4 regions of the Roseibium sp. AWQ4_254 genome follow, and region 2 is predicted to be linked to each of the others. Evidence: predicted binding sites of a transcription regulator. Region 2 holds the regulator's gene; each other region holds the start of a gene.

What was found. Region 2 encodes PhoB, which activates phosphate uptake and scavenging genes when phosphate is short. Its sites were predicted from a motif close to TGTCATNNANCTGTCAT; they were not measured.
Region 1: ACXAIC_RS18475 (toxic anion resistance protein) is a predicted target of PhoB. The motif match lies at 1,397-1,413, and genes of this name have one in related genera.
Region 3: phnC (phosphonate ABC transporter ATP-binding protein) is a predicted target of PhoB. The motif match lies at 2,198-2,214, and genes of this name have one in related genera.
Region 4: ACXAIC_RS23215 (PhoX family protein) is a predicted target of PhoB. The motif match lies at 2,018-2,034, and genes of this name have one in related genera.

What each region holds. Positions count from the first base shown of each region.
Region 1 is NZ_JBSWYH010000025.1:30,495-34,661, forward strand. Features, by position in the region: gene ACXAIC_RS18470 (aminotransferase class I/II-fold pyridoxal phosphate-dependent enzyme) at 1-1,290, shown strand, start outside; gene ACXAIC_RS18475 (toxic anion resistance protein) at 1,546-2,625, shown strand; gene ACXAIC_RS18480 (substrate-binding domain-containing protein) at 2,638-4,167, shown strand, end outside.
Region 2 is NZ_JBSWYH010000026.1:54,890-59,056, forward strand. Features, by position in the region: gene pstA (phosphate ABC transporter permease PstA) at 1-210, shown strand, start outside; gene pstB (phosphate ABC transporter ATP-binding protein PstB) at 222-1,019, shown strand; gene phoU (phosphate signaling complex protein PhoU) at 1,051-1,746, shown strand; gene phoB (phosphate regulon transcriptional regulator PhoB) at 1,819-2,517, shown strand; gene ACXAIC_RS19000 (GcrA family cell cycle regulator) at 3,007-3,549, opposite strand; gene ACXAIC_RS19005 (acetylornithine transaminase) at 4,029-4,167, shown strand, end outside.
Region 3 is NZ_JBSWYH010000012.1:8,855-13,021, forward strand. Features, by position in the region: gene phnE (phosphonate ABC transporter, permease protein PhnE) at 1-222, opposite strand, end outside; gene phnD (phosphonate ABC transporter substrate-binding protein) at 295-1,302, opposite strand; gene phnC (phosphonate ABC transporter ATP-binding protein) at 1,325-2,149, opposite strand; gene ACXAIC_RS10840 (tyrosyl-tRNA synthetase) at 2,359-2,631, opposite strand; gene tyrS (tyrosine--tRNA ligase) at 2,987-4,167, shown strand, end outside.
Region 4 is NZ_JBSWYH010000046.1:4,280-8,446, reverse strand. Features, by position in the region: gene ACXAIC_RS23215 (PhoX family protein) at 61-1,959, opposite strand; gene soxR (redox-sensitive transcriptional activator SoxR) at 2,156-2,674, opposite strand; gene ACXAIC_RS23205 (VOC family protein) at 2,775-3,170, shown strand; gene ACXAIC_RS23200 (cupin domain-containing protein) at 3,334-3,693, shown strand; gene ACXAIC_RS23195 (HlyD family secretion protein) at 3,829-4,167, opposite strand, start outside.

The DNA.
Region 1 (4,167 bases), on a different contig from region 2:
AAAGATGTGGCCACTCGCATTGATGACATCACCAGCAGCCTGCGTCTGCTGTCCTCCGGCCAGATCGCCGCGCGGATCGAACAGCTTGTGGCGGAGAACTGCAAAATCCACGAGCAGGACTGCTTCAATCTCAATCCGGCCACCAATGTGATGAACCCGCGCGCAGAAGCGCTTCTGGCCAGCGGTCTCGGCTCCCGGCCTTCGCTTGGCTATCCGGGGGACAAATACGAAACCGGACTGGAAGCCATTGAGGAAATCGAGGTGATCGCCGCCGAACTTGCCCGGGCGGTGTTCAAGGCCAACTATGCGGAAATCCGCGTAGCCTCTGGCGCCCTTGCCAATCTCTATGCCTTTATGGCGGTCACCAAACCCGGAGACAGGATTATCGCGCCCCCTGCGCGCATTGGCGGGCATGTGACCCATCATGCCCCTGGCTGCGCCGGTCTTTATGGGCTGGACATATATGAAGCGCCGGTTGATGCGGATGGTTATTCGGTTGATCTGGAAGGCTTGCGGGCCCAGGCCCTGGACCTGCGCCCCAAGCTCATCACCATCGGCATGAGCCTGAACCTCTTTCCCCACCCGGTCTCAGAGATCCGGGCGATCGCCGATGAAGTAGGGGCTCTTGTCCTGTTCGACGCGGCCCATCAATGCGGCATGATCGCTGGCGGCGTCTTTGCCAATCCGCTGGAAGAAGGCGCTCATCTGATGACCATGAGCACCTATAAAAGCCTTGGCGGCCCGGCCAGCGGGCTGATCGTGACCAATGAGCAAAGCCTCTCCGAGCGGCTCGATGCCATCGCCTTTCCCGGCCTGACGGCAAATTTCGATGCGGCCAAATCCGCAGCCCTGGCCGTCTCCCTTCTGGACTGGCAAGACCATGGGGCCGCCTATGCGCAGGAAATGGCCGCCACAGCCAAGGCGCTTGCAGCCGCGCTGGCTGGGGAAGGCCTGCCGGTCTTCACAACCTCCCAAGGCGCGACGGCCTCCCACCAGTTCGCCCTGGAAGCTGCCGCCTTTGGTGGCGGGCAAAATGTTGCGAAGAAGCTGCGGCAGGCAGGCTTTCTGGCCTGCGGCATCGGCCTGCCTCTTGCCACGGTGGACGGCGACATGAACGGATTGCGCCTCGGCACACCGGAGATTGTGCGCTGGGGCATGACGGTTGAGGACATGCCCCGTCTGGCCAGGCTTGTGGCCGAAGCCCTGCGCTCCAACAACCCGGCCGGCATGGCCGGGCGCGTTGCGGACTGGCGCCGGAGCTTTAACCAGCTGCATTTTATCCATGAATGAGAGGAGTTGAGGGGCAACTTGGCGCCCCCAGGCGCTCCGGAACTCGGCGTAACACCTGCGGCCCGGACAACCGTTTTCCTTGCAAAGTTTTGCACGGATACAGGAGTGTCATCGAACGATCACATCACCTTGACACTTTGGCGCCGAATTGGAACGGTGCAGAAAGTCTCACCCCCATTTCAAGCGCTGCTTGAAAAGATATGTGAGAAATCCGATCTGAGTTTGCTGAAATCTATGTTTTGAAAGGCCCGTTGAATGGCATCATCCGATCCGACCCCTCTTGCGGCACCATCGCAAACCCTGCCGATGGTCAAGGCTGACCCTGCCGAGATTGCCCGGATCGGAGAGCGGATTGATTTGTCCGACCGAGCCGGTATTTCGGTTTTCGGCGATGGGGCCCAAAAGTCCGTGACCGACTATGCCGACCGTATTCTGGGCCAGATCCGCAACAAGGACATAGGTGATACCGGACAGCTTCTCAGCGACATTCTTCTGAAGGCCAAGAGCCTGGATCCTGCATCGCTGCAGCAAAAAGGGTTTTTGTCCCGTATCTTCGGCTCCGCCAAAGCAAGACTTGAGCGGTTCAAGCAGGAATTTGAGGATGTGTCCGGTCAGATCGACCGGATCGGGCTGGAATTGGACAAGCACAAGGACACGTTGCGGCGGGACATTGCCATGCTGGATGACCTGCATGAGGAAACCACGCAGTCCATCTTGAAGCTGGATGCCCATGTGGAGGCAGGCAAAGCCTTTGCCGAGCGCTACCGGAGCGAAGAGCTGCCGAAGCTGAAAGCGGCCGCTGAACAGACTGGCTCCCATGACGGCCTTCTGGAAGCCCAATCCTATCAGGACGCGGTTCAGGCGATCGACCGGCTTGAAAAAAGGATCTTCTATCTCCAGCAAGCCCGCCAGCTCGGTATCCAGCAATTGCCGCAAATCCGTATCGTGCAAGCTGGTGATGAAACCCTGATTGAGAACCTGCAAGCCACCTCGACCCTCACCGTTCCGGCTTGGAAACAAAAGATGGTTATTCTGCTCGGGCTCAACCGGCAGAAAGCGGCACTCGATATGCAAAAGCAGGTGACAGACACCACGAACCAGATGATCCGCGAAGCCAGCCAGATGATGAAGGATCAGGCGATTTCCATTGAAGAGCAATCCCAGCGCGGTATTGTCGATATCGAAACACTTCAGCAGGCGAACACGGACCTGATCGACACGATCCAGGGAGTGTTGCGCGTTCAGGAGGACGGCCGCCGGAAACGCGCGGATGCGGAACGGCAGATGGAGACCATGACTGCAGAACTGAAATCCGCCCTGACCAGCGCCAACTAGGGGAGCAGGCTTATGCCCCTTCGTCTGAATCTGAACGGCTTTCTGACGGCCGTCGCTTGCCTCGCCCTTGCCAGCTGCAATGTTGGCCCCGCTACACCGTTCAAGATTACTGCCGGTTCGGAAAACCGGGTGCTGCAGCCCATCGTAGAAGAATTCTGCAGCGAAAACGGCATGGACTGTACCTTTGCCTATCAAGGGTCTTTGGACATCGGCCTTGCGCTCGGCAGCCAGGAGGGCATCGACAGTGATGCGGTCTGGCCGGCGTCCAGCGTGTGGATCGACCTGTTCGACACCGGCCGCAGCGTCAAACACGCCACCTCCATTGCTCAAATGCCCGTCATTCTCGGGGTCCGCACGTCCAAGGCGCAGGAACTTGGCTGGGTCGGAACCGATGTCCGCATGGACGATATTCTGAAAGCCGTGCGCTCCGGCCAGCTCAAATTCCTGATGACATCGGCAACTCAGTCAAATTCCGGCGCCAGCGCCTATCTCGCCATGCTGTCGAGCGCCCTTGGCGGGGCTTCCGCTGTGATCGAACCGGGCGATCTCGACAAACCCGATGTGCAACGCACGGTGAGCGAGCTGCTGTCCGGTGTGGCCCGGTCTTCCGGGTCCTCCGGCTGGCTGGCCGATCTTTATGTCAAATCTGCAGCCGAAGGCACGCATTTCGATGCGATGTGGAACTATGAGGCCGTGCTGAAGGAGACCAATGACCAGCTCCGGCAATCGGGCGATGAACTTCTCTATGCAGTCTATCCGGCCGATGGTGTTGCAATTGCCGATTCTCCACTAGGGTTTGTCGATCGCGGACGCGGGAAGGAAGTCGAAACCTTCTTTACAGAGCTTGTGACTTATCTGCAGTCCGAGGCGACCGCAAAGCGCATAGCCCAGACCGGCCGGCGCATACCTCTTGCAGGCCCGGAGATTTCAGCTCCAAAGGAGCCGGACTGGAATTTTGATCCTGAACGTATGGTAACCGCCATCCGCAAACCCGAACCGGCCGTGATCAGGCAGGCCTTGGATCTCTATCAAAGCGCCCTGCGCAAACCGTCCCTGACCGCCCTCTGCCTGGACTTTTCCGGATCCATGCAAGGCCAGGGCGTCAAGCAGCTAAATCAAGCCATGGGATTTTTGTTCACCCCGGAAGAAGCCAGCAAAGTACTGGTGCAATGGTCCCCAAAGGACAAGATCCTTGTCTATCCATTCGCCTCCAGGGTCCGGAACCGGAAGGACGCGAGCGGCAACCCGCAAGACCAGAAGACCCTTTTGAGCCAACTCAGATTTGAACAGGCTGACGGTGGGACCAACATGTATGCCTGCGCGGAAACCGCACTGAAGGATATTGCCGCTACTGCTGATGTGACCAGTTATCTGCCCGCCATCGTCATGTTGACAGATGGCAAGAGTGATGGCGACCTCAAACGGTTCCTGTCCCTGTGGAAGGCAACCTCCCCGAAAGTTCCTGTCTTCGGGATCACCTTTGGCAATGCTGACAAGAGCCAGCTGGAAGCGCTTGCGGCCGCCACATCTGCCCGGGTTTTT
Region 2 (4,167 bases):
TTTGTGGCCCGTGGGTATCCGGACGGGCTCGTCTCCGGCTTCATGGACCCGAACTCCGCCATGCCGGCCCAGATCTACACCTGGGCGGCCCGGGCCGACTATGCCTTTTACGAGAAGGCCTGGGGCGGGATTATTGTGCTCCTGATTTTCCTTCTTTCCATGAACATTCTCGCAATCATCCTGCGCCGCAGGTTTGAGCGCCGCTGGTAAGGATTGATCCGATGAACGAGATGCCGACGATTGAACAGGCGAAAGAGATGACCGACAGCAAGATTTCCGCCAACAAGGTCCAGGTCTATTACGGCGACACCCATGCCATCAAAGACGTGGATATTGAAATCCAGCCGCGTTCCGTTACGGCCTTCATTGGCCCGTCCGGCTGTGGCAAGTCGACCTTCCTGCGCACCTTGAATCGCATGAACGACACCATAGATATCTGTCGTGTCGAAGGCTCCATCAAGATTGACGGCGAAGACATTTACGATCCGAAGGTCGATCCGGTGCAGCTGCGGGCCAAGGTGGGCATGGTGTTCCAGAAGCCGAACCCGTTCCCGAAGTCGATTTACGACAATATTGCCTATGGTCCGCGGATCCACGGCCTGTCCCGCAACAAGGCGGAACTGGACGATATCGTGGCCTCGAGCCTTCAGAAGGCCGGCCTTTGGGAAGAAGTCAAGAACCGGCTGGATGAGCCGGGAACAGGCATGTCCGGCGGACAGCAGCAGCGTCTGTGCATTGCGCGCGCAATTGCCGTCAGCCCGGAAGTGATCCTGATGGATGAACCATGTTCGGCACTTGATCCCATTGCTACGGCAAAGGTTGAGGAACTGATCGACGAGCTGCGCGAAAACTACACGATCGTGATCGTGACCCACTCCATGCAGCAGGCGGCCCGTGTCTCTCAGCGCACCGCGTTTTTCCACCTGGGAATTCTGGTTGAGGAAGGTCAGACAGAAGACATCTTTACCAACCCACAGGACAAACGCACGCAGGATTACATCACCGGACGCTTTGGCTAAGCGTATTTGCGAAATCTGAAGGGGACACAGGATGTCTGAACATACAGTCTCGGCTTATGACGAGGAACTGACTGCCATGGCCGGCAAAGTCGCCGAGATGGGCGGCCTTGCAGAACGGGCGTTCGCGGATGCGGTGCATGCGCTGGTCAACCAGGATCTTGATCTGGCCAAGGCTACCATTTCCGGCGATGAACGCCTGGATGGGTTGCATCAGGACGTGGAGATGAAGCTGATCGAGATGATCGCCCGCCGCCAGCCCATGGGGCAGGACCTGCGCGAGATCACTGCCGCCAGCCGCATCGCCAATGACCTGGAGCGGGTGGGCGACCTGGCCAAGAACGTGGCCAAGCGTGTGATTGCCATCGATAGCAATCTCCAGTCCAAAAAGCTGGCCATCGGGGTCGAGCACATGACCGAGCTGGCCCTGTCCCAGCTCAAGCAGGTGCTTGACGCCTATACGCGGCGCGATGCCGAGGCGGCGCGCCGGGTGCAGGAAGGGGACGCGGAAGTCGACGCGATCTATACTTCCCTTTTCCGGGAATTGCTCACCTACATGATGGAAGACCCGCGGGTGATCACCCAATGTGTCCATTTGCTGTTCTGCGCCAAGAACATCGAGCGGATCGGGGATCACGCGACCAATATTGCGGAGAATGTCTTCTTCATGGTCACAGGCGAGCGTCTGCCGGAAGAGCGGGAAAAGCTCGACGAAACGACCAGCGCATAAACCTCTGCAAAAAACAGTGCGCAATTTCCGGCCGGCGCCTGGGCGCCGGCCGCCTAGACGGAGCAAGAACGAATGCCGAAGGTCCTCATCGTTGAAGACGAAGAACCGCTCAGCCTTCTCTTGAGATACAATCTGGAAGCGGAAGGATATCAGGTGGATTCCTGTGTCCGGGGCGATGAGGCGGAAATCCGCCTGCGGGAAAGCCTGCCGGATCTGCTGCTTCTGGACTGGATGCTGCCGGGCCTGTCCGGCATTGAACTGTGCCGCCGCCTACGCACCCGCGAGGACACCGAGCGCCTGCCGGTTATCATGCTGACGGCGCGGGGCGAGGAAGCGGAGCGGATCCGCGGCCTGTCGACCGGGGCAGATGACTATGTGGTCAAGCCGTTCTCCGTGCCGGAGCTGATGGCGCGGGTCCGTGCGATCCTGCGCCGGGCCAGCCCGGAAGTGGTCTCCACGATGTTGCGTTCCGGCGATATTGAACTGGACCGGGAAACCCACCGGGTCCGGCGCAATACCAAGGAAATCCACCTGGGCCCGACCGAGTTCCGCCTGCTGGAGTTCCTGATGACGTCGCCTGGGCGGGTGTTTTCCCGCGAGCAGCTTCTGGACGGTGTCTGGGGTCATGATGTCTATGTGGACGAGCGCACGGTTGATGTGCATGTGGGCCGTCTGCGCAAAGCCCTCAACAGGGGCAAGGCCAAGGACCCGATCCGCACGGTCCGCGGCGCGGGCTACGCCTTCAACGATCAGTTTTCAGCCGTCGGCTGATATCAACCTCACCAAACAGGACCCTATTCGACCGTGACATGAGAGCGTTCCGCAAGGAACGGGTCACAGGGTGATGTGCGGCTTCGTCCAAGACGCGCGACACGGCGGAACGCTCTCGTGTCGTAGCTTAAGGTGGCTCCTACCAACCTCAATAGATAGGAACCGATCTGACCGTGTTTGGGGACTGTTCGTCAAGGAGCAGGTTGCAGGGCGATATGGTTTATCGTTCAAAACTTGGGACGCAGCTGAACAGTCCTCAAACGCGGCCTCGGTGGCCTGCTCCGGCCCGCCGGACTGCGTTGCGCCGCTTGAACGGCCAACCAGGCCGTCCTGCGTGCCTCTCCTTGCCGGTGAACTTGCCCCCTCCAATAGGGACCTTTTGGGTGAGGTTGGCATGGGGCCTGGTAGGTGCTGGAAAATAAAAGCACGCTTCAAACTGAAAAGCCCGCCAAAATAGCGGGCTTTTCTCGTTTGAAAGAAGGTGGGGCGTCAGCCGGCCTTCGCAATCACTTTGCGGTCGCGGCGGCGGTCGGCGACCGGCTGGTAGGCGATCTTGCAGTGATGGGTGCAATAGGGAACACCGGCTTCGGACTGGCGGCCGCAGAAGTAGAAGTCGTCCGTCGCCGGGTCGCCGATCGGCCATTTGCAGGTGCGCTCGGTCAGCGTCAGGATCGTGGCACGCTGGGAAATCGGCACCACCAGTTCGGCCACCGGCTCTGGCTTGATCTCTGCAACGGGCGCAGGGGCTGTATCCGCCTTGAGCGCCGTCGCCCCAATTGTTTGCGGCGGCTGCTGGGCCGGCTTCTTCGGAGCTGAGCTGGTGTTGGTGTTGCTGGCGGTTGCAGAGCGCGGCCGACGGGGCTTGGTGCTTGCGCTTGAGGTCTTTGCCCGCCCGGACAGGCCAAGCCGGTGAACCTTGCCGATCACGGCATTCCGGGTGACGCCTCCAAGCTCGCCAGCGATCTGGCTTGCGCTCAAGCCGTCACCCCAAAGTTTCTTGAGGAGTTCAACCCGTTCGTTTGTCCAACTCATTGCCCGCACCTTTTATTGCGGCCTCTGCGGCCATTAACCCCGTATTAAGCATGCTGGTGCATGCCTAAGTGTGGCATATCTAGTATCTTCGAGTGATTTGCCTTACGAGATGTCGTGTCTGATTGGTCACAGATTACAATAACGTTAATTTGTGAGGCAACCATTGGGCCCAAACCAGTTGGGGATGAAGGGACTTTTCCCCAAGTATGGCGAGGGTATTGAGAATTTTACGAATTCTGTTCCGGTGACTCTACGTATGCGGCCTGGCCGCAGGCCCATTGACAGATAATGGGGCGGCCAGTGTATAACGGAACCGCAACGTGCCGCCTCTCAGGGGCGGCACGTTGCGTTTTGGCCTTGTGCAGGTCTGACGGTGTGCGCGTGCACCGCAGCCAGCCTGCCGGAGCTGAAATCCCTGAAAACCGCCAGTCCCTGCCACACTCGACAGCGCGGGGACGGCCATGGAGTTGAATGAGGTTATGTCCGCGACCGCACTGTTTGGGAATTACGCAAGATCATCCCTGAGCTTTGATCACGGGGAAGGTGTCTGGCTGGTGACCAAGGACGGCCGACGATACCTCGATTGCGGGTCCGGCATCGCTGTGAATTCCTGCGGCC
Region 3 (4,167 bases), on a different contig from region 2:
GCGGAAATTGGGCTCCAGAAAATCTTCCAGCAGCAAGGCCATGTTGCCACCGCCGGTCAGAATCTCGCCCAGCCGGTGCATGTCCGCTGGCTTGAAGCTCCAGACAAGCATAACGATCAGGCCGCCCCAGATCAGAAGATCGAAGATCTTTTCCTGGGTGTCGCGGCCCGGCACACGCAACTCAGGCTCGGCTTTGGGAACCAGATCGGCAGTAGAGGACATGGGCTTGGCTTCCGTTGGAGGACCCCACCGGCGCGAGGGAACCCCCTCGCGCCGGCCGGGTGTCAAACAGTCTTACTTGCGCGGACGGGCGGTGGCAGCGGCGCGGATTTCTTCGATCCTGGTGTTGATTTCCATGACCTTTTTGGTGCGCTCGTCGTCGGAATAGGTGTCATCACCTTCGATGGACATGCGCTGACGGATCTGGTCCATCTCGTAGAAAGGCCACAGCTGCGCATTGGAAGAGGGAATGAACGGGCCCATGTCGATCATGGCCAGATTTTCGCGGGCTTTCGCCACTTCTTCATCCGTTCCCTGACGGCCATAGGTCATGAAGAAATACATGATCTGCGCCTTGATCTTTTCGTCCAGCTCCGGACGCCAGGCCATCGGGTCGGAGGCGATCAGCGGCGACCGCCAGATTTCCTTCAGCTCGGCAAACAGTTCCGGCTTGGCGTTCTTCAGGCGCGAATACATGCCGGTGGAAGAAGCAACGGCCGCATCCACCTGTTTCGTGGCCACCGAAATCAAATTGGTTTCGTGATTGGCATTGCGTACGGTCTTGAAACAATCCTTCGGGTTTACGCCTTCCTTGGCGAAGATGAAGGTGGACGGAACCAGAAAGCCGGAGGTGGAATTCGGATCCCCGATGCCGAAATTCAGATCCTTGCCGCATTTCATGACATCTTCATAGGTCAGACCGGAATCCTTGTGCGTCACCATGACGGACCAGTAGCCCCGGTCACCGGTCGCTTCGGTGGTCTGCGCGAAGATTTCAGCGCCCGCGCGGTCGACTGCGACCATAGCGGATTTGTTGCCGTACCAGACAACGTCGACCTTGTCGAAGCGCATGCCTTCGATGACACCGGCATAGTCGGCGGCAAAAAACGGCTTCACCGGCATGCCGATGGAATCTTCCATCGCCTTCAGGAAGGGACCCCACTTTTCCCGCTGGGCCGAGCTGGATTCAGTCGACAGAATGCCAAAGTGGAGTTCTTTCGGGTTTTCACGGTCGGCCAGAGCCGGAGCGGCAAGGCTCGCCAGAAGGGCTGCAGACGCAGCGATACGCGCAATCAGTTTCATGTCGTGTCTCCCACGGGGTGTATCAGGCCGTTGCCGACAGTGGCGTGGTCCCGAAGTCGTCGGCATCGGGCAGAACAAGTTCCTCGCTCGCCTCGCCGTAAATCTCACGGAGAAATTGTGTCGTCAGCGCATGGCTGGGGCCGTCATAGACGATCTTGCCCGCCCGCATCGCGATGGTGCGCTTGCAGTATCTGCGAGCATATTCGACCTGATGCAGGGAAACGAGAATAGTTGTCCCGTCTTCTTCGTTGATGCGCGCCAGAATACCCATGACCCGCTTTGCGGACGCCGGATCCAGAGAGGCAATCGGCTCGTCGGCCAGGATGATCTTTGCGCCCTGGACCAGCGTGCGTGCAATCGCGGCGCGCTGCTGCTGACCGCCGGACAGTGTCACGGCGCGCTGGCGCGCCGCGTGGGCAATCCCTACCCGGTGCAGGGCGCGCATGGCCTGCTGCTTTTCAGCCGCGGTAAACAAGCCGAGCATTCCCCGCCAGGTGGGCACCTTGCCCAAAAACCCGGCAAGGACATTCGTGAGAACACTGAGACGCGGAACAAGATTGAACTGCTGGAACACGACGCCGACAGAGGTGCGCGTCGATGCAATATTGCCGGAGACTTTGCCCGCATCCTGAACCTTGGCACCAGACACGGTGACCGTGCAGCAGCCGGGCTCCCGGTCGCCTGCGATCAGGCCGGAGACGTGGCGGATAAGCGTGGATTTGCCGGAGCCGGACGCTCCGATAAGGGCGACGAATTCGCCTTCGGCAACCTCCAGACAGACATCGTCCAGCGCACGGTTTCCAGCGCCAAAGGTCTTTGAAAGCTTGCTGACGGAAATTGCGTTCATGGCTGCCTCCAACTGGGCAGCTTGGTAACAAATTCGGGATCTGGAGAGATGAAGGATATGTGTCAGAATGACGAAACCCGACATCGCAGCCGAAAAACTTGCAAAAGAGGGGTCTTTGAGGCCCAATTCCTCGTCAATTTTCCTAATCAAAACGAAAGGCCCTCGCTTGGGAGGGCCTTCGTTCGGGAGACTTGGACTTCCGCTTGATCTTAGTAACAGACCCGACGGTAGCCAACGACCACATACTGACGGTAGTAGGGATCCCAGCGGCGCACCGGTTTGTTGTGGCAGCGGACCGGCTGGTAATAGCGCGGCTGACGGGCCTGGGAGGCAATGATGGCACCGGCGGCAAGGCCGATAATGGCACCGGCGGCAACTGCACCAGCGCGGTTCTTGGCATGGGCCTCGGCCGGTGCGAGGCTGACGGCGGCGGTTGCAACGGTGGCCACGGTCACGGCGGCGATAGCAAATTTACGAAACATGACTGGTCCTCTCAAAGTGGGTGTCAGCAGTTCCTTGCTGATGAGAGAACCCTAAGCCGCAGCGGCAACGCGGGCTGTGATTGCAATCACGCTTGGTCAGATTGCGGGGAAAAGCCCGGGCGCCCCCCTGCCCGGAACGCGACCACCCTCAAGCAACCTGCTCTGGCGGCGGCTCTCCTGCCACTTTTCGCAGCTTCCGCAATTTACAACGCCCCGGACACAGGCTAGATCAGCCGATGCTCCCGGGTTGCGGGCAGCCTTCCATGGGAAGATCGCCTTGAAAAAGAGGCTGGAGAGCACGTCCGCAGACAGGCCGGGCAGGCAAGATACAAGACAACAGGCACGGGCAGACACTATGCGTGAGTTCAAATCGGATTTCCTGAACATTCTCTCGGAGCGCGGGTTCATTCATCAGATTTCCGACCTCAAAGGACTGGATGCGCTTTGCGCGAAGGAAACCGTGACCGCCTATATCGGTTTTGACTGCACCGCCCCGAGCCTTCATGCAGGCTCACTTGTCCAGATCATGATGCTGCACTGGTTCCAGAAGACCGGACACCGGCCGATTGCGCTCATGGGCGGTGGCACCACAAGGGTCGGCGACCCGACCGGCAAGGATGAAAGCCGCAAGATCCTCAGCGAAGAGGCCATTGAGGAGAACAAGGCAGGCATCTTCAAGGTGTTCGAAAAACTGCTGACCTTCGGCGACGGTCCGGGCGATGCCCTTATGGTCGACAATGCGGACTGGCTCATGCAGCTCAACTATGTGGACTTCCTGAGGGACATCGGCCGCCACTTTTCCGTCAACCAGATGATCCAGCGCGATGCGGTCCGTCTGCGCCTGGAGCGGGAGCAGCACCTGTCCTTCCTGGAATTCAACTACATGCTGCTGCAGGGCTATGATTATCTGGAACTCTACCGGCGCACGGGCTGCCGGCTGCAGATGGGCGGCTCCGACCAGTGGGGCAACATCCTGTCCGGTACCGATCTGGTGCGCCGCCTGGAGGAAAAGGACGCCTATGCCCTGACCTCACCCCTTCTGACCACCGCGTCCGGGGCCAAGATGGGCAAGACCGCAGCCGGGGCCGTCTGGCTGAACGAGGATCAGCTCTCCGCCTATGACTACTGGCAGTTCTGGCGCAACACGGAAGACGCCGATATCGAGCGTTTCCTGAAACTCTTCACCGTTCTGCCCATGGACGAGATCGCCCGCCTTGCCGCCCTTGAAGGCTCTGAAATCAACGACGCCAAGAAGATCCTGGCAACCGAAGCCACCGCCATGATCCATGGCCGCGCCAAGGCAGACGAGGCGGCTGAAACCGCCCGCAAGGCCTTTGAGGAAGGTCAGTCCGCAGAAGGCCTGCCGACCGTCACGGTTGCCCGGGCGGATCTGGAAGCCGGTCTGGGTGTCTTGTCCGCCTTTGTGACCGCTGGCCTGTGTGCCTCCAACGGGGATGTCCGCCGCAATATCAAGGGCGGTGCTGTGCGGATCAACGACAAGGGCGAACAGAATGACAAACGCCTGCTTACCCTTGC
Region 4 (4,167 bases), on a different contig from region 2:
GGTATCCGGCGCGCTCCAGAAAAGGCAGCCAAAGGCAAATCCGGTGAAACGCGGGCCGCTTTAGCCGATCTTGGCGTTGTCCGCACGCTTGACGGCGATCACGGAAGACCGCGCCAGTTTGCCTTCCCCATCCGGGAACGGGGCTTTCGGGTGCTGAATGCCGACAAACAGGGTCTTCTTGTCCGCAGACCAGGTGATGCCTGTGACTTCAGAGCCGTAAGGAACCGTCATGAACCGCTCGATCTGGCCGGTGACCGGATCGCCAACCAGCATCTGGTTGTTGCCCATTCCGGCGAAATCGCCTTCGTTCTTGTAGTTCCCGTCGGTCTCGATCCACAGCAGGCCCGAACTGTCAAACATCATTCCGTCCGGCGAGTTGAACATGTTGCCGGAGTTGACATTGTCAGAGCCTCCGTAGGGCGTACCGGCATGAACTTCCGGGTTGCCCGCCATCACGAACAGGTCCCACTTGAACTTCGGCGCCGTATGGTCATCATTTTCCGGATACCAGCGCACAATCTGACCATAGTGGTTTTCCGCACGCGGGTTCGGGCCGTTGACCGGCGTGTCGTCACCGCCGGCATTCGGCTTGACGGCCCGGTTTTTGTTGTTGGTCAGAGCACAATAGGCTTCGACCGCGACCGGGTTGACCGCAACCCATTCCGGACGGTCCATTGTGGTGGCGCCAACCTTGGACGCGGCCATGCGGCTGAAAATGCAGATTTCGGCCTGGGGCATGCCGGTTGCTTCTTCCGTCAGGGCCAGCCACTCGCCAGCGCCATCGTCGTTGAACTTCGCCACATAGAGCGTGCCGTCATCCAGAAGGCCGTCGGTCGGAGCCCCCGGCGTGTAGACGCCGTTGGAGACGAACTTGTAAAGGAATTCACCCCGCTCATCATCGCCCATATAGACCACGACACGGCCATCCGGCGCCAGGGTGCAAGCGGCGTTTTCGTGTTTGAAGCGGCCAAGGGCCGTGCGCTTGACCGGCGTGGAGCCGGGATCGCTCGGGTCGATCTCGACAATGTAACCGGCGCGGCGCGGCTCGTTGACATTCTTGGAAATGTCAAACCGCTCCTGGTATTTTTCGTAATCGTAGCGGCTCTCAAGGCCGATGCCGTAGCGCTTGAAGTCGGCGGGCACTTCAAAGCTGTCATCGGTGGATCCGAAATAGCCGTTGAAGTTTTCCTCGCAGGTCAGGTAAGTGCCCCAGGGGGTCTTGCCCGCACCGCAATTGTTGAAGGTGCCGATGGTTTTGGTCCCGGTCGGGTCCGCGTCGGTTTTCAGAAGGTCATGACCGGCCGCCGGACCGGACAGGCGCATTTCCGTGCGCTGGGTGATGCGGCGGTTGAACGGGCTGTCGACAACAACCTTCCAGTCGCCAGCATCTTCCGTCACTTCCATCACGGTCACGCCCTGGAAGTTCTGCAGCATGGTGACGTCGTCAGCCGATTCCGGCTTGCCGTCATCCGTATGCGGCAGGTTGATCGTTGGGTTCACATATTCGCTGTTGACCGCAATGACCTGCTTGTCGCCAAAGACGAACAGTTCCATGCCGTCGGTGTTTTCGCCGAAGACGCGGTCGGAAGAGGCAACGGGAACGCCTTTTTCCGGATCGAAGTCCGCTGCGTCGGAAAACAGCTTGTCCCCCCATTTCACCAGGATATCCCAGGTGTAGCCTTCCGGCACATGCACAGTGGCATCGGTTGCGACCGGCACCGGGCTGAAGGCGAACCGGCCAGCGCTCTGGGCCTGGGCGGAGGTGGAGTTCAAAAGGCTCGCACCGGTACCGAGGCCCATGGCCGCAGCCCCCGATCCGAAGGCAACAACGCCGCCAAGAAAGCCCCGGCGCGACAGGCCGGCTTCCACGACACGGTCAAATTCGGTGGTTTCCGGTGTCGGACGGACCAATTCATCCCATTCGTCCCAGGACAGGTCGTCTTTGCTGATGTCACTCATTTTGCTCTCCAATCGGATGGCTACAGGCAAGGCACACAGAGTGCGCCCGTGAGCGTTAACGACACTCAGATTACAGCAATGTGACAGTCGCGTAATGGTTCGGTTACAGGCCTGCCGACAAGCGGCGGCCTCCGGCTCCAATCAAACGTAAACACTTGTTTTTCAGTCCTCCTATGCCATCCAGCTTTTCAATGGATCAAAAATCGGATTTTGCCTTTTCCTGCGCAGAAACCGGCCCGGCTCCACTTTGCCTGTCCGGCTGAGGCTCCGGGCGGTCGCCCAAAAGGTAGCGTGGTCCCCGCCCATGACGAGACGCAGCGTCACCGGCATTGTAGAGTTGGCAGGATTTCATCGACAGGCAGCCGCAACCGATGCAGCCGTCCAGTTTGTCCCGCAAGGCCGTCATGCGCGCGATCCTGTCCTCAAGATGCCGCCGGAAGCCCTTGCTCAGGCGTGTCCAATCCGCCTTGGTTGGTGCCCTGCCCTCCGGCAGGCTCGCCAGCTGCACGGCGATTTCCGAAATCGTGAACCCGAACTCCTGGGCGACCAGGACAAAGGACAGTCGGCGGATATCCGCGCGCAAAAACCGCCTTTGCCCGCCGCTGTTGCGGATCGGGTGAACCAGGCCCTTGTCCTCGTAGAAACGGATCGCAGAGACTGCAAGGCCGGTCCGCTCGGCCAGGCCGCCAATAGACAAAAGATCATCTGCCTTCATAAGCTTCTTCAAAACAGTCCCTTTTTTCTCTTGACCTCAAGTTTACTTGAGGAATTATCTCTAGTGTCCACGAGGAGTCAAACCTTGAGAGGACGTCGATATGAGCGCTGCATTTCTGGAACATGTAAACGTTACAGTGACCGACCCGGCCGCGACCGCCCGCCGGCTGGAAGACTGGTTCGGCTGGAAAATCCGGTGGAAGGGCCAGTCGCTTGGCGGCGGAACGACCTATCACATCGGCAACGAGACGAGTTACGTCGCAGCCTACAGCCCGCCGAAGGACACTACCCCGGTCGCCGGTGTCAGTTACGACCACCATGGCGGGCTCAACCACATTGCCGTTGTGGTCGAGGATCTCGACGCGGCCGAGGCCAGGATCAAGGCAGGCGGCTACACGACCCACAATCATCAGGACTATGAGCCGGGCCGCCGGTTCTATTTCGATGATGATGACGGGATCGAATTCGAAGTGGTCAGCTACACCGGCAAAAGCTGACCGCAAACGGGTTTTCCGGGACCAGACAAGACTTCTCCCGGAGCCCGCCCTCCGGGCGGCTCTTTTTGGGCACTTTCTTCTGAAACAGTCTCTTCCGCAACGTCGATAGATATTTAAGACTGTCTCCGGAACCAGTGAGTCAGCAAGTTGCCAGGAGGGATGGATGAAGCTTGTGCGCAATGAAGAAGTGGTCTGGATGAACGCATCGGGCTACCGGGAAAAGACCCTGGTCCAGGACAAGGATGTGAATCTGACGGGTGGCCTGGTGCAGCTGGTCGAAGTCCCGCCCCATACGGAGGTGAAGGACCACTACCATACGTCCAGCACCGAAGTGGTTCATGTCCTGTCCGGAAAGGGCGTGTTCCATATTGATGGGCGGCGGATCGAGCTGGAACCCGGGCAGACGCTTGCCTGCGAGCCCTTTGAGGTGCGCAGCACGGACAACCCTTTTGATTATCCCTTTACCTATATTGTTTTCAGAACCAACTCCGCCAGCAACGACCGTATCTGGTGCGAGCGGTAACACCCGGCAGATCCGCCCCCCAGCAGCTTCCGAACTTGTGCTTTGCCAAAAGAGCTTGTGGCCCGGCGGCGGATGGACGGACCGCTCCCGCGCGGCAGAAGGGCTTTGCCGCGCGGGATGAGACGCACTACGGGATCAGTGACCGGTCAGAACCAGTGCCCGGATCGGATATTGCAGGGCCTGGCTGCGCAGGATCAGCGCATGGACCAGCCCGACCGTATCGATCACATGCAGAAAGACAAACTGCCCGGTCGACAGATTGTCGTCCGAATGCAGTCTTTCATGGTTGCTGGTATAGGCGTTGACCGTGCAGCTCGCCCCGGGAGGCAACCGGTCGAGCCCGCCTTCATAAAGCGGCTCAAGCACCGTTGTGATGGTCGCCGTCTTGGAAGCCTTGCCCGCATCCAGAAGCTGGCTTCCGGAGGTCACCTGCCCGCTGGCAATCTCTTCCTGCACATCCGTAATCACCAGCGG